Regions from separate parts of the Streptomyces sp. NPDC051214 genome, predicted to be linked through region 3. Evidence: riboswitches for the same ligand, from Rfam matches in the RefSeq annotation. Region 3 holds a riboswitch; each other region holds the start of a gene.

Region 1 (4,848 bases), on a different contig from region 3:
TCGACGCGCTTCAGGGCCTGCGGGAAGGAGATCTTCTCGCGCTGCGAGAGCGCGTCGATCATCGCCTCCGCGCGGTCGCCGATGCCCCTCTTGGGCACGTTCAGAATGCGCCGCAGCGGGACGGAGTCCTCCGGGTTGGCGAGCACCCGCAGATACGCGAGGACGTCCCGGACCTCCTTGCGCTCGTAGAAGCGCACGCCGCCGACGACCTTGTAGGGCAGGCCGACGCGGATGAAGATCTCTTCGAAGACACGCGACTGCGCGTTCGTCCGGTAGAAGATCGCGACGTCGCCCGCCTTCGCGTCGCCCGCGTCGGTGAGCCGGTCGATCTCGTCGGCGACGAACTGCGCCTCGTCGTGCTCGGTGTCCGCGACGTAGCCGATGATGCCCGCGCCCGCGCCCGCGTTGGTCCACAGGTTCTTGGGGCGGCGGCTTTCGTTGCGCTCGATGACGGCGTTGGCGGCGGTCAGGATCGTCTGCGTGGAGCGGTAGTTCTGCTCCAGGAGGATCGTGGTCGCGTCCGGGTAGTCCTCCTCGAACTGGAGGATGTTGCGGATCGTCGCGCCGCGGAAGGCGTAGATCGACTGGTCCGCGTCACCCACGACACACAGCTCGGCGGGGTCGTCGTCCTCGCCTCCGGAGGGGCCCACCAGCTCGCGCACCAGGGCGTACTGCGCGTGGTTGGTGTCCTGGTATTCGTCGACCATCACGTGGCGGAAGCGGCGGCGGTAGTGCTCGGCGACGTCCGGGAACGCACGGAACATGTGGACCGTCGTCATGATCAGGTCGTCGAAGTCGAGGGCGTTCGCCTCGCGCAGCCGCGACTGGTACATCGCGTACGCCTGGGCGAGCGTCTTCTCGAAGCCGTCGGCGGCCTGACCAGCGAAGGTCTCCTCGTCGATCAGCTCGTTCTTCAAATTCGAGATCTTGGCGCTGAAGGACTTCGGCGGGAACTTCTTCGGGTCGATGTCCAGGTCGCGGCAGACCAGCGCCATCAGCCGCTTGGAGTCGGCGGCGTCGTAGATCGAGAAGGAGGAGGTGAAGCCGAGCTTCTTCGACTCACGGCGCAGGATGCGCACGCACGCGCTGTGGAACGTCGACACCCACATCGCGTTCGCCCGCGGCCCGACGAGCTGCTCGACGCGCTCCTTCATCTCGCCCGCGGCCTTGTTCGTGAACGTGATCGCCAGGATCTGCCCCGGGTGCACGTGCCGCTCGGCCAGGAGATACGCGATGCGGTGCGTCAGGACCCGGGTCTTGCCGGAGCCCGCGCCCGCGACGATGAGCAGCGGGGAGTCCGCGTGCACGACGGCCGCGCGCTGGTTCTCGTTCAGCCCGTCGAGCAGGGCCGCCGGGTCGATCACGGGGCGCGGGGCGCCGCCGCGGTAGTGCGCGTCCCGGGGCGTGGGCGCGTCGAACTTCCCGTCGAACAGATCGTCCGGAACGGATTCCGGGGCACTGTCCTCGGGCGGCGGCGGGGGCTCCTCCTCGGAAGCCCGCGAGGGCTGGAGGTCCGCCAGGAAGCTGTCATCAAAGAGGCTGCTCATCGCCTCCCGAGTCTAGGCGGCCCCACTGACAACCCGCCCCGGGTTCCGGCCAGGTCCCCCCGCATACGGCCGGCACACGGCCTGCCCGCGAATCGTCACGTTCCGCGACGGCGCCGCGTGTCCGCGTCAAGGGCTTCGCAAAGTAACGAAAACGTATCGGGCATATCGAACATCAACCTTCACACGGACCACACGAGTTGGCTACCGTGCTCCGCGGGCTGCTCGTACTCCCACCGGCGAACCCCGCCGGGAACGGGTGGCCTCCGCCGAGTTCGATCTCCTCGGAGCCGGGGACCCACGATGAACTTGGGGTGAATCGGTCCCGTACGCAGTACGGGACCGTAGGGCAACCTTCCGGAACCACCCGCCCGAACCCGACAGCTAACCCGGTAGGCGGTCTACGGAAGGAGTCGCCTCCCTTGGCGTCGCACCGCAAGCCGCGGGCCCGCATCACCGGCCTACGCACCGCTCCGGCCCTCGGCATCACGACGGCAGCCCTCACCTCCGTGGCCCTCCTGTCACAGAGCGCGCAGGCGGCACCGTCAGCGCCCCAGAAGCCCAGCCTCGAAGAAGTACAGAAGAAGGTCGACGACCTCTACCAGCAGGCGGGCGTGGCCACCCAGAAGTACAACTCGGTCAAGGAGCGCACCGACAAGCAGCGCAAGAAGGTCGACACCCTTCTCGACGACGTGGCCGAGCGCGCCGACAAGCTGAACGAGGCCCGCCGGCAGCTGGGCACGTTCGCCGCGGCCCAGTACCGCACCGGCGGCGTCTCCGAGACCGCCACGATGATGCTCGCCGACGACCCGCAGGGGTACTTCGACCAGAACCACCTGTCGGACCGGCTGACCGCACGCCAGAAGAAGGCGGTCGACGACTACCAGACGCAGCAGGCCTCGGCCACGAAGCAGCGCACGAAGGCCGCCAAGAGCCTGGAGACACTCAGCGACTCACGGGACGACCTGCGGACGAGCAAGCAGACCGTCCAGAAGAAGCTGGGCGAGGCGCGCACGCTGCTCTCGGAGCTGACGGCCGAGGAGAAGGCACGGCTCGCGGCGATCGAGAAGAAGAAGGAAGAAGAGGCCAAGCGCAAGGCCGCCGAGCTGGCGCGCAAGCAGGAGGCCAAGCGCAAGGCGGCGGAAGAGGCCGCGGCCAAGGAGCGCGAGAAGGAAACCCCGGACGCGGGAACGGGCACGGGCGCCGGCTCGGGTTCCGACACCGGCACGGGTGCCGGCTCCGGCTCCGGCGGCACGGACAGTGGCTACGCGACGAAGGCCGCGAAGGTGATCAACTTCGCCGAGGCCCAGATCGGCAAGCCGTATGTGTGGGGCGCGACCGGTCCCGACTCCTACGACTGCTCCGGGCTCACCCAGGACGCGTGGAAGGCCGCGGGGATCTCCCTGCCGCGTACGACGTGGGACCAGGTGAAGGTCGGCACGACCGTGAAAACGGCCGACGCCAAGCCCGGTGACCTGGTGTTCTTCTACGACGACATCAGCCACGTCGGGATCTACATCGGCGACGGCAAGATGATCCACGCCCCGAAGCCGGGTGCGAACGTCCGCGTCGAGTCGATCTACTACATGCCGATCCACAGTGTGGTGCGGCCCGCCTGAGCACTCGCCCAGGAACCCACTACGCGCGCGTGGCCCGCATTCCCGGGGGGATGCGGGCCACGCGCGCGTGGTGGGTCGGTCGGATGCGCGGACTCAGGTCCACAGCACCGCGATGAAGATGTTCGCGACGGTCAGCAGGCCGACGGCGCCGAACATCCCCTTGTCCACCTTCTCGTCGTCCCGTTTCACGTAGACCAGCGCGAGGATCACGATCAGGACGGCCATCTTGATGCCGATCTTGACGTTGTTGACGGGGTTGTCGTCCGCCTGGTTGAGGCCCACCAGGATCACGCCCGTGACGAGCATCGTGAGCGCGCCGTGCAGCATCGCGGGGCTGAAGCGGGCCGTGCCCTGACCCATCTGCTTCATCTGGGTGAGGAAGCCGCCCAGGAGGGAGGCGATGCCGATGATGTGCAGGCCGACGAAGAGATGGGTGAGAACGTCCATGGTTCCGGAGCCTAACCGGGGCCATATCACCGCTCCGTAGCCAGGTGGGCCCCTAGGGCCGCATCGATCACGCGTGTCTCCGAAGGGGCCCGGTCCGGCAGATCGCGCGGTCACTTGAGGTCACCGAAGGCCACACTTCCGTCAGTTGCGCACAATCCGTCACCAACCCGTGACAGTCAGGTTTAGCGTCCTTCGTCAGGTGACTGGCTCCCCACCGCCGCCCGGACCCGGGGCGGCAGTCGGCCACCCCCGCCGAGAATCCGGCGGCGGCCCGCTCCCCCTGTGCGGGCCGTCGCCGGAACCTTAAGGAGCCCCCCCTTCGTGGCAGCGCACCGCAAGCCGAAACAGCGCTCGCTCAGTGGCCATACGGCCCGTACCGCCGCCACCATCGCCCTCGCGGGAGCCGCCACGGCCACCGCCTTCGACGGCACGGGACACGCGGACCCACGGCTCAGCCCGGCCGAGGTGAAGTCCAAGGTCGACGCCCTCTACCGCGAGGCCGAGATCGCCACCGAGAAGTACAACGGCGCCAAGGAGAAGGCCGAGGGCGCCGAGAAGTCTTTGCGCGAGCTGCGTGACGAGGCCGCCCGCAAGACGGAGAAGCTCAACTCGGCGCGCGAAGGGCTCGGTTCGATCGCCGCCGCGCAGTACCGCAGCGGTGGCATCGACCCCGCCGTCCAGCTCGCGCTCTCCTCCGACCCCGACCAGTACCTCGAGCGCGCCGCCATCGCCGACCGCGCGGACAACCGCCAGGCGGCGGCCGTCACCGGCGTGCGGAAGCAGCTTCGCGAGATCGACCAGCTGCGCACCGAGGCCGACGGCACCCTCGCGCACCTCAAGTCCCGCCAGGCGGAGCTGAAAAAGCACAAGAAGACGGTCAACGGAAAGCTCGGCGCGGCCAAGCGGCTCCTGTCCCAGCTCACCGCCGACCAGCGCGCGGAGCTCGCGGGCGAGGACAGGGCGTCGCGTGACGCGGGCCGTGACGGCCTCGGGGGAGCCCCGGGCAAGGCACCCAACGCCCGCGCCTCGGCGGCCGTCTCGTACGCCTACAAGGCCCTCGGCAGCCCCTATGTGTGGGGAGCCACCGGCCCCGACGCCTTCGACTGCTCGGGGCTCACGCAGGCCGCCTACCGGTCGGCGGGCGTCGGCCTGCCGCGCACGACGTACGCGCAGATCGCCGCGGGCGAGCGTGTCCCGCGCTCCCAACTCCAGCCGGGCGACCTGGTCTTCTTCTACCA
Region 2 (4,848 bases), on a different contig from region 3:
GGTACGACGTCGGTTCACGCCACGAGGTCAAGGGGCGTACGGGACTCGCGCACCTCTTCGAGCACCTCATGTTCCAGGGCTCGAAGCAGGTGCAGGGCAACGGCCACTTCGAGCTGGTGCAGGGCGCGGGCGGCTCGCTCAACGGCACCACGAGCTTCGAGCGCACCAACTACTTCGAGACCATGCCCACACACCAGCTCGAGCTGGCCCTGTGGCTGGAAGCCGACCGCATGGGCTCGCTGCTCTCCGCGCTCGACGAAGAATCCATGGAGAACCAGCGCGACGTCGTCAAGAACGAACGCCGCCAGCGCTACGACAACGTTCCCTACGGCACGGCCTTCGAGAAGCTGACCGCCCTCTCGTACCCCGAGGGCCACCCCTACCATCACACCCCGATCGGCTCCATGGCCGACCTGGACGCGGCGACGCTGGAGGACGCGCAGGCGTTCTTCCGTACCTACTACGCGCCCAACAACGCGGTTCTGTCGATCGTCGGCGACATCGACCCGGAGCAGACCCTCGCCTGGGTCGAGAAGTACTTCGGGTCCATCCCCTCGCACGACGGCAAGCAGCCGCCGCGCGACGGCTCGCTGCCCGACATCATCGGCGAGGAGCTGCGCGAGGTCGTCGAGGAAGAGGTCCCCGCCCGCGCCCTGATGGCCGCCTACCGCCTCCCGGAGGACGGCACGCGCGCGTGCGACGCGGCCGACCTGGCCCTGACGGTCCTCGGCAGCGGCGAGTCCTCCCGGCTCTACAACCGCCTCGTGCGCCGCGACCGTACCGCCGTGGCGGCCGGGTTCGGTCTGCTGCGGCTCGCCGGAGCACCCTCGCTCGGCTGGCTCGACGTGAAGACGTCCGGTGACGTCGAGGTGCCCGTCATCGAGGCCGCCGTCGACGAGGAGCTCGCCCGCTTCGCGGAAGAGGGCCCCACCGAGGAGGAGATGGAGCGCGCCCAGGCACAGCTGGAGCGCGAGTGGCTCGACCGCCTCTCCACGGTGGCCGGCCGCGCGGACGAACTCTGCCGGTACGCCGTCCTGTTCGGTGACCCGCAGCTCGCCCTCACCGCCGTCGGGCGCGTCCTCGACGTGACCGCCGAAGAGGTCAGGGCGGCCGCGGCGGCCCGCCTGCGCCCCGACAACCGCGCGGTGCTCGTGTACGAACCCGTAGCGGACACAGCGGGCGCCGAAGCCACCGACGAGGACGAAGAGGAGGCGGCGAAGTGACCGAGGCCGCAACGATGCAGTTCCATCCGCAGCCCCAGGCGGGCGACGCACGGCCGTGGGCCTTCCCCGCGCCCGAGCGCGCCACCCTGGACAACGGCCTCACTGTGCTGCGCTGCCACCGCCCAGGACAGCAGGTGGTCGCGGTGGAGATCCACCTGGAGGCGCCGCTCGACGCCGAGCCCGCGGGCCTCGACGGCGTCGCCACGATCATGGCGAGGGCCTTCAACGAAGGCACCGACAAGCACTCCGCCGAGGACTTCGCCGCCGAACTCGACCGCTGCGGCGCCACCATGGACGCGCACGCCGACCACCCCGGCGTACGCGTCTCGCTCGAAGTCCCGGTCTCCCGCCTCCCGAAGGCGCTCGGCCTGCTCGCCGACGCCCTGCGCGCCCCCGCCTTCGCGGACAGCGAGATCGAGCGCCTCGTGCGCAACCGCCTGGACGAGATCCCGCACGAGGCCGCGAACCCGGGGCGCCGCGCCGCCAAGGAGCTCTCCCGGCAGCTGTTCCCGGCGACCTCGCGCATGTCGCGCCCCCGCCAGGGCACCGAGGAGACGGTCACGGCCATCGACTCGGCGGCGGTGCGCACCTTCTACGAGAAGCACGTGCGTCCCGCCACGGCGACCGCCGTCGTCGTGGGCGACCTGACCGGCGTCGACCTGGACGCCGTCATCGCCGACACCCTCGGCGCCTGGACGGGCGGCACTGCCGAGCCGCTTCCGGTGCCCCCGGTCACCGCGGACGACACCGGGCGTGTCGTCATCGTCGACCGCCCCGGAGCCGTCCAGACGCAGCTGCTCATCGGCCGCGTGGGACCGGACCGCCACGACCGCGTCTGGCCCGCACAGGTCCTCGGCACGTACTGCCTCGGCGGCACCCTCACCTCACGCCTGGACCGCGTCCTGCGCGAGGAGAAGGGATACACCTACGGCGTACGGTCGTTCGCCCAGGTCCTGCGTTCCGCACCGGACGGCACCGGCGCCGCGATGCTCGCCATCAGCGGCTCCGTGGACACCGAGTCCACGGGCCCGGCGCTCGACGACCTGTGGAAGGTCCTGCGCACCCTCGCGGCCGACGGCCTCACGGACGCCGAGCGCGATGTCGCCGTGCAGAACCTGGTGGGCGTGGCCCCGCTCAAGTACGAGATGGCGGCGTCCGTCGCGGCCACCCTCGCCGACCAGGTCGAGCAGCACCTGCCGGACGACTTCCAGGCGCAGCTGTACCGCCAGTTGGCCGCCACCGGCACCGTGGAGGCCACCGCCGCCGTCGTGAGCGCCTTCCCGGTGGACCGCCTGGTGACGGTGCTCGTCGGTGACGCCGCGCAGATCGAGGAGCCCGTCAGGGCGCTCGGCATCGGTGAAGTGAGTGTGGTCACGGGGTGACCGCGAGCTGAGTGACAGTCAGGACATATGGGGACCCCAGTGGCTGAGATTAACCACTGGGGTCCTCATATGTCCGAATTAGTATGGAGGTTACGTGTCTGACCTGTGGCGTGCGCTACAAAAGCTCTGATCCGTTTGTCGTTTGAAAGACGGCCCGCTTAGCGTCATCCCGGCTGTTCGTCATGCAGTAGTCGCACCCGCGGCACCGGACAGTCATCGCCGAGTCCCCGTACGGCGCGAGCCAGGGGAGCCGGGGACCCACATGTCCCCTTGGGGTGAATCGGGAACCTTGCCGTCAGGTGAGGGACTCGTAGGAGACCTTCCTGCTCCGAACCCGTCAGCTAACCCGGTAGGCGAGAAGGAAGGAAAGGATCAGCCGCTTCATGGCGTTCACCCGTGCCACCGGGAAGCACCGTCGCCCGAGCCGCCTCACGCGTACGACCGCGAACGTGGCGGGCGTCGCAGCCCTCACCACCACCGGTGTCATCGGAGGCCTGGCCGCTCCGGCGCTCGCCGCCGACGACGCGGCGGCCCTTGAGCACACCGGCCTGACCCAGGCCATCTCCGTGGGCGACTCGCTCGCCGAGAGCGTCGACGCGCAGGCCGCCGCCCAGCAGCAGGCCGCCGACGACGCCGCGGCCGCCAAGAAGGCCGAAGAGGCCGCCAAGAAGAAGGCCGAAGAGGCGAAGCGCAAGGCCGAGGCCGAGGCGAAGGCCAAGGCCAAGAAGGAGCGCGAGGCCAAGGAGCGTGCCGCTCGCGAGGCCGAGCGCAAGCGCCTCAACAGCTACGTCTCCCCGATCTCCGGCTCGTACGTCTCCACGGGCTACCAGACCGGTGGCGCCATGTGGTCCTCCGGCAGCCACACCGGCGTGGACTTCCACGCGGCCTCCGGCACCTCGGTCCACGCGGTCGGCTCCGGCACCGTCGTCGAGGCCGGCTGGGGCGGCGCCTACGGCAACAACGTGGTCATCAAGATGAACGACGGCACGTACACCCAGTACGGCCACATGTCGTCCCTCGGTGTCACGGTCGGCCAGGCGGTCACTCCGGGCCAGCAGATAGGCCTCTCCGGCTCCACCGGCAACTCCAGCGGCCCGCACCTGCACTTCGAGGCCCGCACCGGCGCGGACTACGGCACGGACATCGACCCCGTCTCGTACCTCCGCTCGCACGGCGTCAACGTCTGATCCCGGCGCTCTGATCCCGGCGGTCGGCGGCGGATGCACGAAGCGCCACTGATTCACCGAAAGCCCCGGCTCGTCGAGAGCCGGGGCTTTCGCCGTTCCCGTATCTCCTTTGGCCAAAAGTATCCCTGGATTTCGGCCTGCCGTCGGAAATTCGGCCGCCCTGCAATAGAGTCGCAGAACAGGCGTCGATCGACCGCGTTTCGCGGGGATTAAGGCGGAGGTCAGTCATGCGCATTCCCGCGCACTCGGTATGCACGGCCATCCGGGACGACATCGTCTCCGGTGTCTACGAACGGGGCGGCCGGCTCACCGAGGAACTGCTCGCGCGCCGCTACGGAGTCTCCCGCGTCCCGGTGCGCGAAGCCCTGCGCACCCTGGAGGCGGAGGGTTTCGTCGTCACGCGCCGGCACGCGGGCGCGTGCGTCGCGGAGCCCACCGAGCAGGAGGCCGCCGACCTCCTGGAGATACGCGCGCTCCTGGAGCCCCTGGGTGCGGCCCGCGCCGCCCAGCGCCGGACGGAGGCGCACCTGAAGGTGTTGCGCGGTCTCGTCAGGCTCGGCCAGGAGCGGTCCAGGCGCGGCCAGAGCGAGGATCTGCGCTCCCTGAGCGGCTGGTTCCACGAGACGCTCGCCCAGGCGTCCGGCAGTCCGGGCCTCACGGCGCTGCTCACCCAGCTCCGGCACAAGATCGCCTGGATGTACGTGGTCGAGACGACGGCCGCTCCCGCCGAGGCCTGGGCGGAGTACGCCGCGATCGTCGACGCGGTCGCTCGCGGGGACGCTGAACGGGCCCGCGCGCTCACCGCTCAGCACACGGAGCGCACGACCTCAGCGCACCGGCCGCGCTTCGTGCGCCATCTCTCCGGTGTGAGGGATTCGCAACATTCCGTAAACACGGCGGGTCTGCGGCTTTAACAGAGGCGCCGTATACAAAGAAGTGCAAAGAAGCGCTATTGGGCGGGGCGTTATTTCTGCTGCCCGAATACTGCCCGAATAGCAGTGAGAAAACGCCGAAGGGCCCACCCCTATTTCGGGGGCAGGCCCTTCGGCGTATGAG
Region 3 (4,848 bases):
GGCCTCGAGGATGAGGTCGAGCGCGGCGCGGTTGGAGTCCAGGTTCGGGGCGAAGCCGCCCTCGTCGCCCAGGCCGGTGGAGAGGCCCTTGTCCTTCAGGACCTTCTTCAGCGTGTGGTAGACCTCGGTGCCCCAGCGCAGGGCCTCGGAGAACGACTCGGCGCCGATCGGCGCGATCATGAACTCCTGGATGTCGACGTTCGAGTCGGCGTGCGACCCGCCGTTCAGGATGTTCATCATCGGAACGGGCAGCAGGTGCGCGTTCGGGCCGCCGAGGTAGCGGAAGAGCGGGAGGTCGGAGGCCTCCGACGCGGCGTGCGCGACGGCGAGCGAGACGCCGAGGATGGCGTTGGCGCCGAGCGAGCCCTTGTTGTCGGTGGCGTCGAGGTCGAACATCGCCTGGTCGATCAGGCGCTGCTCGGTCGCGTCGTACCCGACGAGCTCCGGGCCGATCTGCTCGATGACGGCGAGGACGGCCTTCTCCACGCCCTTGCCCATGTAACGGTTGGGGTCACCGTCACGGAGTTCGATGGCCTCGAAAGCACCGGTGGACGCACCGGACGGAACGGCGGCACGACCCGTGCTGCCGTCGTCGAGGCCGACCTCGACCTCGACCGTGGGGTTGCCTCGGGAGTCCAGGATTTCCCGGGCTACGACGACGTCGATGGACGGCACGAGCATCTCCTTCTGGGATGTGACGCGGGTACGCGAGACGCCTGCCTCGCGGACACGAGCCTAACCGGCTCCCGGACAAGAGCCAGCCGAGCGACCGTCCTGTGGACAAACCGAGAGCAAAAAGTTTCCGAACGGAACAAACATACCCCCGCCCCGGTGCGTACGGGGGATACGCGCACCGGGGCGGGGTGGGGGGGCGGCAGCTACCGCTTAGCTGAGGTGGAGCTGCTGGCCCGGGAAGATCATGTCGGCGTTCTCGATGATGTCGCCGTTGAGCTTGTACACCTTGTGCCAGCCGCCCTTGACGTCCTCGGCCTTGGCGATCTTGGAGAGGGTGTCACCCTTCTTGACCTTGTACTCGCCGTCGCCCTTCTTGACCGTCTCGCCGGTCGGGGTCTCGACGGTCTTCTTGGACTCGGCCTTCGGGGCGGCCTCGGCCTTCGGAGCGGCCTGCTGCGGCTGCTCGGTCTGCGGCGTGGGCTGGCTCTTGGGCTGCTCCTGGGTCTGCTGCGGGGCGCTCTCCTGCGCACCGCCACCCTCGTTGGAGGCGCCCGAGAGGCCGACGCCGCAGCTCGGCCAGGCACCCTTGCCCTGACCCGCGAGGACCTTCTCGCCGATCTCGATCTGCTGGGCCTTGGAGGCCTTGTCGGCGGTGGGCGCGTACTTGGTGCCGCCGTACGCGGCCCAGGTGGACGACGAGAACTGCAGGCCGCCCGTGTAGCCGTTGCCGGTATTGATCGACCAGTTGCCGCCCGACTCGCACTGGGCGACGGCGTCCCACTCGGAGTTCGTGGCGGCGGAGGCCTGGCCGGCCGCCATCAGCGGGGCTGCGACCGCGACACCGGTGACGCCGGCGAGCGTGGCGACACGGGTGGCCTTGGACGGGCGGCGGTGCTTGCCCTTGCTGGAAAACAGCATGAGTGATCCCCTCACCGACGCCTGCGAGGTGAGCTGTCGGGTTCGGGCCGATGAAGTTGCCCGGCCGCACTTCCTGAGTGCGACTTAACCCCTAGCCGTTCCCGTCCGTCTCCCGCCTCGCTCTCGCGAGGCCGTTCAACGGCCGGGCCCGGCGCAAACCTTGGGTCCCCCGCTCCTGCCTACGGCGCTTACGCGACGACTGTTCCCGAACGGCCGTTGGCAGGACTCGGCGTACCGACCGGCGGGGCCCGCTGTGGCGAGCGGTCACGACCGTAGACATGCGATCGCCCGAATTTCAAAGACGATCAGGGCTTCTGAGACCCATGTCTCACTTGCGCCAATTGGGACATCAAGCGCAAAGCGACTCGCCAACTACCCCTACTTTTCGCCCAAATCGAGGCTCTGACCGGGAAGGATGAGGTCGGGGTCGGAGCCGACCGACTTCTCGTTCTCGGCGTACAGCTCGGTCCACCCGCCCTCCACCTCCAGGTCGTCGGCGATGACCGAGAGGCTGTCCCCGGAACGGACCGTGTACGTCCCGTCGGTGGCGTCGTGCTCGCGCTCGTCGCCGCGTGAGGCGTGCCGGCCCGAACCCTCGCGGGCGGAGCCTTCGGACGCCTCGTCGTCGGCGCTGCCGCCGCGGTGGCGGCCTTCGCCGTCGCCGGTGGAGGGCGAGGGGGCGGGCGAAGTGGCCTCGTCACGCCCGGACTTGTCCGGGTCGCCGGACTTGGTCGCGTCGCCGGGCTCCTCCGACTCGCCCGAATCTGACTCACCCGACTTGCCCGACTCGTCGTGATTCTTGTCTCGTGACGCGTCGTCGGCGGCGGGCTTCCCGGACGGCTCGGCGCTGTCCGAGGGGTCGGCCGACTCGCTCGGCGACGCGTCGGGCTCATCCGACGCCCCACCCGGCTTCGACGACTCGCCGGACCCGGTCGACTCCGACGGCTCGTCAGAGGGAATGGTCGTGATCGGGGCGCCCGGGTCGACGTCGGCGGCGGCGCCGCCCTCGGTGAGACCGGCGATCGGCGCGCAGCTCGGCCAGGCGTCGGGGCCCTGGTCGTCGAGGACCTTCTCGGCCACGGAGATCTGCTGGGACCGGCTCGCCTGGTCGGCGCTCGGCGCGAAGTCGAGGCCGCCGTACTCCTCCCAGGTCTGCTGCGAGAGCTGGAGCCCGCCGTAGTAACCGTTGCCCGCGTCCGCGCTCCAGGAGCCGCCGCTCTCGCACTCCGCGAGCTTGTCCCATGTGGCGGTGTCCGCCGCGCTCGCGCTGGTGGCGCCGAGCAGCGGGATCGCGATGGCCGATCCCGCCACTCCTGCCGCGACGATCAGGGCCGGGGCCTGGCGGGGGCGTCGGTGACGACCATTGCCGGAGAGCATGCGGTTGCCTTTCGCGTGACTGGAGCGACGACTGCGGCACGGGATGCCGAGTCGTCGGTGAACGTAGCGGCAGTCGAACGCTTGTCACAAGTCGATGCAGCGGAGATCACGTGAAAGTCACAGTCTTGACGAACCGTCAGCTAAACGTCGTTTCGGAGGCTCTTCATTCGCCGATTATTTGCTCCGCTGTGCGGGTGTGAACTCCACGGGAAGCGTGCGCAGTCCACGCATGATGAGTCCGCCGCGCCATCTCAAATCACCAGGTTCCGCCGCAAGGCGCAGGTCAGGGAGGCGGCGCAGGAGGGTCGCGAGGGCGGCCTGTCCTTCGAGCCTGGCCAGCGGTGCGCCGAGACAGTAATGAATGCCATGGCCGTAGCCGAGGTGTTGGTTGTCGCGGCGGGAGAGGTCGAGCGTGTCCGGCCGGTCGAATCGGGCGGGGTCGCGATCGGCGGCGGCGAGGACCACGAGAACGGGTTCGCCGGCGGCGATGTCCTCCCCTCCGATGGTCAGCGGCTCGGTGGCGTACCGCCAGGTGGCGAGTTCGACGGGACCGTCGAAGCGGAGGAGTTCTTCGAGTCCTGTCTCCAGAAGGCCGGCGTCGCCGTTCCCGAGCGCTTCCTGGAGCCGCTCGCGCTGCTCGGGGTGGGTGAGGAGGGCGTATGTGCCGTTGCCGATGAGATTGACGGTGGTCTCGAAGCCGGCGAAGAGAAGGATGAAGGCCATCGCGGCGGCCTCGTTCTCCGTGAGGTGCTCGCCGTGGTCGGAGGCGCGGATGAGCCCGGAGATGAGGTCGTCGCCGGGTTCGAGGCGCTTGCGGTGGATCAGCTCGGCGAGGTAGCCCCGCATCTTCTTGACGGACCGGGCGACCCCGCCCCTCGGCCCTCCCCCGTGCCGGATCATCATGCCCGCCCAGTCCCGGAAGTCGTCCTGGTCCTCGCGCGGCACCCCGAGCAGGTCGCAGATCGCGTAGATGGGGAGCGGGAAGGCGAAGTCGTGGATGAGGTCGGCCTCCCCCTTCTCCGCGAACTGGTCGATGAGGTGGTCGGTCAGCTCCTGGACGCGGGGCGCGAACTCGGCGACGCGGCGGGGAGTGAAGGCCTTGGAGACGAGGCGGCGCAGGCGGGTGTGGTCCGGCGGGTCGATGTTGAGCAGATGCGTCATGAGGTTGGCGCTGCGCTCGCCGGGGATGCCGGTCTTGCCCTTCGCGTGCGCGGGCTCGCCGTGATGGGCCGGGTTCTTGCTGAGCCGCTGGTCGGCGAGGGCCTGCTTGGCGTCGGCGTACCGGGTGACCAGCCACGCGTCCACCCCACTGGGCAACCGCGTCTTGTGCACGGGCGCGTGCTCGCGGAGCCAGGCGTAGGCGGGGTAGGGGTCGGTGGCGAACTCCCAGGTGAAGAGCTCTGGCCCCTGGGCCTCGGCTGGCCCTTGGGCCTCGGACACGTGGGCCCCTGCGGGGCAGGCGGCGGGGGCGTCCCCGGCGGGAGCTGGCGGCTGGTCTTGCATGGGACGACGTTATCCGGCGCCGTCATCACCGGCTCCGCCGAGTTCGTCCTCAAGCGCCGGACGGGCTGATCAGTCCCCTGCCTCGCTCGGTGGGCGGCCTCTACATCACTCGCCGGACGGGCTGGAACTCCCCTGTGCCGCACCCTCCGCCGCCAGCACCGCATCCCGGTAAGCCCGTGCCGCCGCCCGCAGGGCCGCCTCCGGGTCTACTCCCTCCGCCTCCGCGCGCAGGGCAAGGGCCAGGAGGTCATAGCCCACGCCCTCTCCGGAGGGGACCTGCACCTCCAAGCCCGCCGTCCGTGCCCGGGAGGCCAGCTTGGTCGTGAGGGCCAGGCCCGGCTGGCCCAACGGGATGCCCTCCGTCACCGACGAGCG
Region 4 (4,848 bases), on a different contig from region 3:
CCCTTGGCATGCACTAACAGCACCTTGCTCACTGAAGTTCCCTCTCCATTCGTCCGGTTGGGGCATGGCGTCGTACGGATCGGTGACGCGCGTAGAACATGCGGGGTCACCGGGGCGTACGTTGCGGGGCGTGTTCACCCGCACACTCAAGGGGACCAGGCGACAGACGCGCGCAGCGCCACCAGAGACGTCAGCCGTTCAGGCAAATGCCTGAGTGCCGCACGCGCACGCGGGTTCAGGCGGCCGGCCGCTCCGGCCGATTCGGCCGAGAACCGAGCATGCGCGAGATCGACACGGGAAACCCATCGCTTGGTGACTGTGCGTCAACCAGTTGAATACGGACGGAGAATCCGCTGTGAACGACTCCAATCTCAAGGCACTGCTTGAACACCTGCCCGCGTTCTGGTGGGAGGTGGACCAGCCGTGGCAGGTCCTGGAGAGGGGAGGCGGCGCCTTCGCCGACACCGGGACGGCGCAGCGCTTCCTGGAGCGCATGCACGAGGAACTCTCGGGCCCGGGGCATCCACCGGAGGAGGTCAGCTGGCAGGCGCAGTTCGACGGTCGCACCTTCGACGTGAGCTGGCCGCTGGACGGGACCCGCGCCCACAGCCGCACGCGGGGTCTCGCGGTGGAGGTCGACGCGCACGCCCCGCACCGTTACGCCGCCTTCGCCGACCTCGTCGACCTGGCCCCGGCCGCCGCCTTCATCCGGGACCGCGCGGGACGCTACCTGTGGGCCAACCACGCCTACGCGCACCTCTACGGCACCACCCCGGGAGAGCTCACCGGCAGGTGCATCGAAGACTTCGACGCGCCTGCCGAGGCCGCCCAGTTTCGCGCCCTGGACCAGGAGATCCTCACCCGGGGCACCCCGGTACGCCACACCCTGGGCTATCGCCGGCCGGACGGCAGCGTCGGCCGGGCAGCCGGCCACCGCTTCCCCGTACGGGAGGACACGCAGACCTGCATAGCCGGAATCTATGTGGACATCACCGACCACCTCCGCGCCCTGGTCCAGCGCCAGGAGGCGGAGGAGAACCTGCAGGCGCTGCGCGACCACAGCGGCCTGCCCTGCGCGCTGCTCTCGGCCAACGGGCGGGTGATCGAAGCGAGTTCGGCGGCCGCCGATCTGTTCCACCTCGCCCTGCCCGACCTGGTGGGCCGCCGCGCGCACACGCTGCTCGCCCCCGCCCCCGCCTCCGACCTCGATGGGCTGCACCGCAGGTGGAACGGTCTGATAGCCCGCCGCACCAGACGGGTGGAGACGTCCGCCGTGCTCGTCGATGCCCGGGGGCGGCAACGCCGTGCGCAGCTGCACCTGACGACGGTCGGCCACTCCGCTGCCCGCGCCCGGCACGTCTGGGCCGTCGTCACGCATCAGAGCCTGGCCCACGAGGCCCATCCCTCGCTCACCGCCGCGCAGATCCGCATCCTCTCCCTCCTGGCGGAGGGCAGCAGCAACAGTGACATCGCCGCCTCGCTGCGACTGTCCCGGCAGACGGTCGACTACCACCTGAGCCGCCTGCGACAACTCCTGGACGCCACCACCCGCCCCGCCCTGGTCGCGCGGGCGTACGTCCTGGGCATCCTCGCCCCACGCGCCTGGCCCCCGCGTTCGGCGACGGCGGCCCATCCGCTCAGCTCTGTCTGACGGACTCCGCTTGTCAGTGGCGACTGCCAGCATGGAAGGACGGGCGAAAAGTCCGCCGACAAAGGGGGGCGCTCATGCCAATGGTCAGGCTCTTCTCACAGCACGGCGGTCGGCAGTGACGCGGCAGGCGCCTGCGCGGCGGCGTCGACGACGTCCCACCAAAAGGCAGCAGCGGCAACAAGCGCGACTCGTGGCGCTTCTTGCCGGTGCTGCCGTGGCGCTCATACTGGTCGCCTCATTGGTCAACTGGCTGCTCGCGCATTTGTGGTTGCTGATCGCGCTCACCGTCGCAGCCGTGGTGGCGAGTCTTGGCCTCTTGCACCAGCGACGCCAACGGGCCTTGTGGGCGGACGTACGGCGACAGCAACTGCGTTATGCGATAGCGCAATTGGACGCCTTACATCACCGCGATTTCGAATACGCGGTACGCGACTTGATGCGCCGCGACGGCTGCACGGACGCCCGGCAGACGGGCGGTACGGGTGACAACGGGGCGGACGTGCTCGCCACCGATCCGATGGGCCGCAAGTGGGTCGTCCAGTGCAAGCACCGCAGGAACGGAGCGCAGGGTTCGCCGGTCGGCACACCCGACCTGCAGCGCGTCAACGGAACAGCCCGGCAGCTGCACGGCGCGGACATCGTCTTGGTGGTGACCAACGGACGCTTCTCCCAGCGGTGCGCTCCTTTGGCCCGGCAGCTGCACATGCACCTGGTCGACCGCACCCTGCTCGCCAACTGGGCGGCAGGAGCACGGCCGTTGTGGGAATTGCTGCCCAATATCCCGCCCCCGCCCCGCTTTATACCCACGAACTGAGAGCCCATATCAGGCTCACCTTGAGGCGTCACCACCGGGTCCCACCAGAAACGATGCCCGTTTTGACATGAAAAATAGGGATCGCATTATGTCCGCTTTTGCGAATAAGGCCACGTCTGCACCCACTTGGCATCGCGCCGCAGTGGAATGAGTCACACCCGCAGATCGAGGCCCCAAGATCCGCCCAGCGCATTTTCGTTTCCCGCAAACAAAGTTGAGGCCATTTGATCAATGGGGGGCACGGGCCGCGGACTCCGAGAATGGCCCTCGCGCATTCCCCGAGTGAATTCCCGCCTTGTTCTGTCCGGGCTTTCTCGCCTAACGTCACCGTCAATCCGGATGGAACGCCGAATCCTGCCGCTGTCCGGAAACCCTTCCCGTACTCACTCACTTACGCACGGCAGGAGCGGGGGACCCAGGTAAGCCGCCGATCCGGATTCCGGAACGGCTCGGGGTGAAGTCGCATTCGTGCGACCGGACATCTCCCGTCCGAACCCGACAGCTCACCTCGTAGGCGACGGAGAGGAATTCGTCATGCCTGCAAAGGGTAAGCACCGCCGCCCCAAGTCCAGCTCGCTCAGCCGGGGCATCGCCGCGGCAGGCACGGGCGGCGCCGTGCTCGTCCTCCCGGTGATCGGCGCGACCGCCGCCAGCGCGGCGCAGCCCGCGGCGGCCGCCAAGCCCGCCGCCGCCCCCAAGACCTACGTCGTCGCAGCGGGCGACTCGCTGGCGAAGATCGCCCGCGAGCACTCGGTCAGCGGCGGCTGGAAGAAGCTGTACGAGGACAACCGCAGCGTTCTGGGCGGGGACCCGAAGCTGATCCACCCCGGCCTCAAGATCACCATCGGAGAGAAGGCCGCCTCCAGGGCCTCCGACGAGCGGGCGGACCGTTCCCAGCGCACGAACGCCGCCAAGCCCGCCGTCGCCCCGGCGAAGAAGACGTACGCCAACAACCTCGACGGCTGGATCAAGGAGTCGCTCGACGTCATGGCCCAGCACGGCATCCCCGGCACGTACGAGGGCATCCACCGCAACGTGATGCGCGAGTCCTCCGGCAACCCGCTGGCCATCAACAACTGGGACGTCAACGCCGCCGCGGGCACCCCGTCCAAGGGGCTCCTGCAGGTCATCGCCCCGACCTTCGACGCCTACCACGTGGCCGGCACCTCGCTGGACAGCTATGACCCGGTCGCCAACATCACCGCCGCCTGCAACTACGCGGCCGACCGGTACGGCTCGATCGACAACGTGAACGGCCCCTACTAGGGGATCCCGGTCTCGATCGCCCTGAGCCCCGGCACGCCGCGCGTGCCGGGGCTCAGGGCTGTCGGGACCTCCCGCAAGGGACCCCCGAATTGGCATGCACCCGTCTATTCACGGACGGGTGCATGCCAATAAGGTGAGCGACCTTCGCGTTCTGGGGGGTCTCATGAACGGTCTCCGTGGTCGCCGTGATCTTCGTGGTCACCGTGCGGTCATCATCTGCCTTGTGATCGCCTGTGCCGCGGTGGTGTCGCCCGTCGCCGTCGTCTCGCCGGCCGCGGCTGTGCCGACCGCCCAAGCCGACACCCCGAACGTGACGCCGAGCTGGTCGGCGCTGCCCGTGCCCGCGGCCACACGGCCCGTGACCGTGTCCGATCTTGCCGCCCGTGGGCCGGGCGATGTCTGGGCGACGGGGTACGAGCACACCACCGACTGGGTGCGGCCGATGCTGTACCGGTGGGACGGCGCGGCCTGGAGCCGGGACAGCAGCTTCCCCGGCGCCGAGGCGTCGGGCTGGCTCGGCAAGGTGCAGTTCGTCGGCAAGGAAACGTGGATCTTGCACAACCGCGACGGAGCGGGCGAGATCCTGCGCCGCTCGGCCGGAGGATCGGGCGGCTCGGGAGGGTGGAGCACACTCCCGCTGCCGCAGACCTTGTGGACCTACCAGGACTTCGCCGCCGTGCCCGGTGCCGCCTGGGTGGTCGGTGAGGACGAGACCGGGCTGAAGGTCCTGCACCACGACGGCTCCGGCTGGACCACACAGTCCACCCCCGACGGCGTGCTGTACGTCATGGGGATCACCGCGCGCTCGGCCACCGACGCCTGGGCCTGGGCGGACACCACGAACGGGAGCACCGTCCTGCGCTGGGACGGCACGGCCTGGCGCGACGCGAAGGTGCCGCTGCCGCCGAACAGCAACATCCACACGATGCTGCTCGAACCGGCCGGCCGCGTCACGATCGGCGGCAGCCAGTACGTCGACGGCGCGCCACGCACCTACCTCATGACCTGGAACGGCCACACCTGGCGCACCACCTACCCGCCCCTGGGCGACACCTACACCGAGGCCATGGTGCGCGGCCCGGACGGCGCGTTGTGGCTGCCGGTGCGCAGCGACCGC

The links. A riboswitch is a leader RNA that binds a small molecule or an ion and turns the genes downstream of it on or off. The one in region 3 is predicted to bind cyclic di-AMP.
Positions count from the first base shown of each region.
Region 1: it holds a riboswitch for cyclic di-AMP, as region 3 does, so the genes downstream of both, AB0M70_RS26445 (NlpC/P60 family protein) here and AB0M70_RS19650 (transglycosylase family protein) in region 3, are expected to answer to the same signal.
Region 2: it holds a riboswitch for cyclic di-AMP, as region 3 does, so the genes downstream of both, AB0M70_RS13435 (M23 family metallopeptidase) here and AB0M70_RS19650 (transglycosylase family protein) in region 3, are expected to answer to the same signal.
Region 4: it holds a riboswitch for cyclic di-AMP, as region 3 does, so the genes downstream of both, AB0M70_RS41965 (LysM peptidoglycan-binding domain-containing protein) here and AB0M70_RS19650 (transglycosylase family protein) in region 3, are expected to answer to the same signal.

Region 1 is NZ_JBFBAT010000010.1:148,477-153,324, forward strand. It holds gene pcrA (DNA helicase PcrA) at 1-1,547, opposite strand, end outside; cyclic di-AMP (ydaO/yuaA leader) riboswitch at 1,802-1,959, shown strand; gene AB0M70_RS26445 (NlpC/P60 family protein) at 1,967-3,163, shown strand; gene AB0M70_RS26450 (hypothetical protein) at 3,257-3,610, opposite strand; gene AB0M70_RS26455 (NlpC/P60 family protein) at 3,932-4,848, shown strand, end outside.
Region 2 is NZ_JBFBAT010000004.1:504,462-509,309, reverse strand. It holds gene AB0M70_RS13445 (pitrilysin family protein) at 1-1,223, shown strand, start outside; gene AB0M70_RS13440 (pitrilysin family protein) at 1,220-2,605, shown strand; cyclic di-AMP (ydaO/yuaA leader) riboswitch at 2,813-2,976, shown strand; gene AB0M70_RS13435 (M23 family metallopeptidase) at 2,989-3,792, shown strand; gene AB0M70_RS13430 (GntR family transcriptional regulator) at 4,020-4,706, shown strand.
Region 3 is NZ_JBFBAT010000007.1:107,354-112,201, forward strand. It holds gene eno (phosphopyruvate hydratase) at 1-675, opposite strand, end outside; gene AB0M70_RS19650 (transglycosylase family protein) at 886-1,593, opposite strand; cyclic di-AMP (ydaO/yuaA leader) riboswitch at 1,597-1,790, opposite strand; gene AB0M70_RS19655 (transglycosylase family protein) at 1,972-2,970, opposite strand; gene AB0M70_RS19660 (cytochrome P450) at 3,145-4,473, opposite strand; gene AB0M70_RS19665 (nucleoside triphosphate pyrophosphohydrolase) at 4,579-4,848, opposite strand, start outside.
Region 4 is NZ_JBFBAT010000029.1:19,765-24,612, reverse strand. It holds gene AB0M70_RS41980 (ATP-grasp domain-containing protein) at 1-32, opposite strand, end outside; gene AB0M70_RS41975 (PAS domain S-box protein) at 356-1,651, shown strand; gene AB0M70_RS41970 (restriction endonuclease) at 1,866-2,465, shown strand; cyclic di-AMP (ydaO/yuaA leader) riboswitch at 2,844-2,995, shown strand; gene AB0M70_RS41965 (LysM peptidoglycan-binding domain-containing protein) at 3,000-3,731, shown strand; gene AB0M70_RS41960 (hypothetical protein) at 3,895-4,848, shown strand, end outside.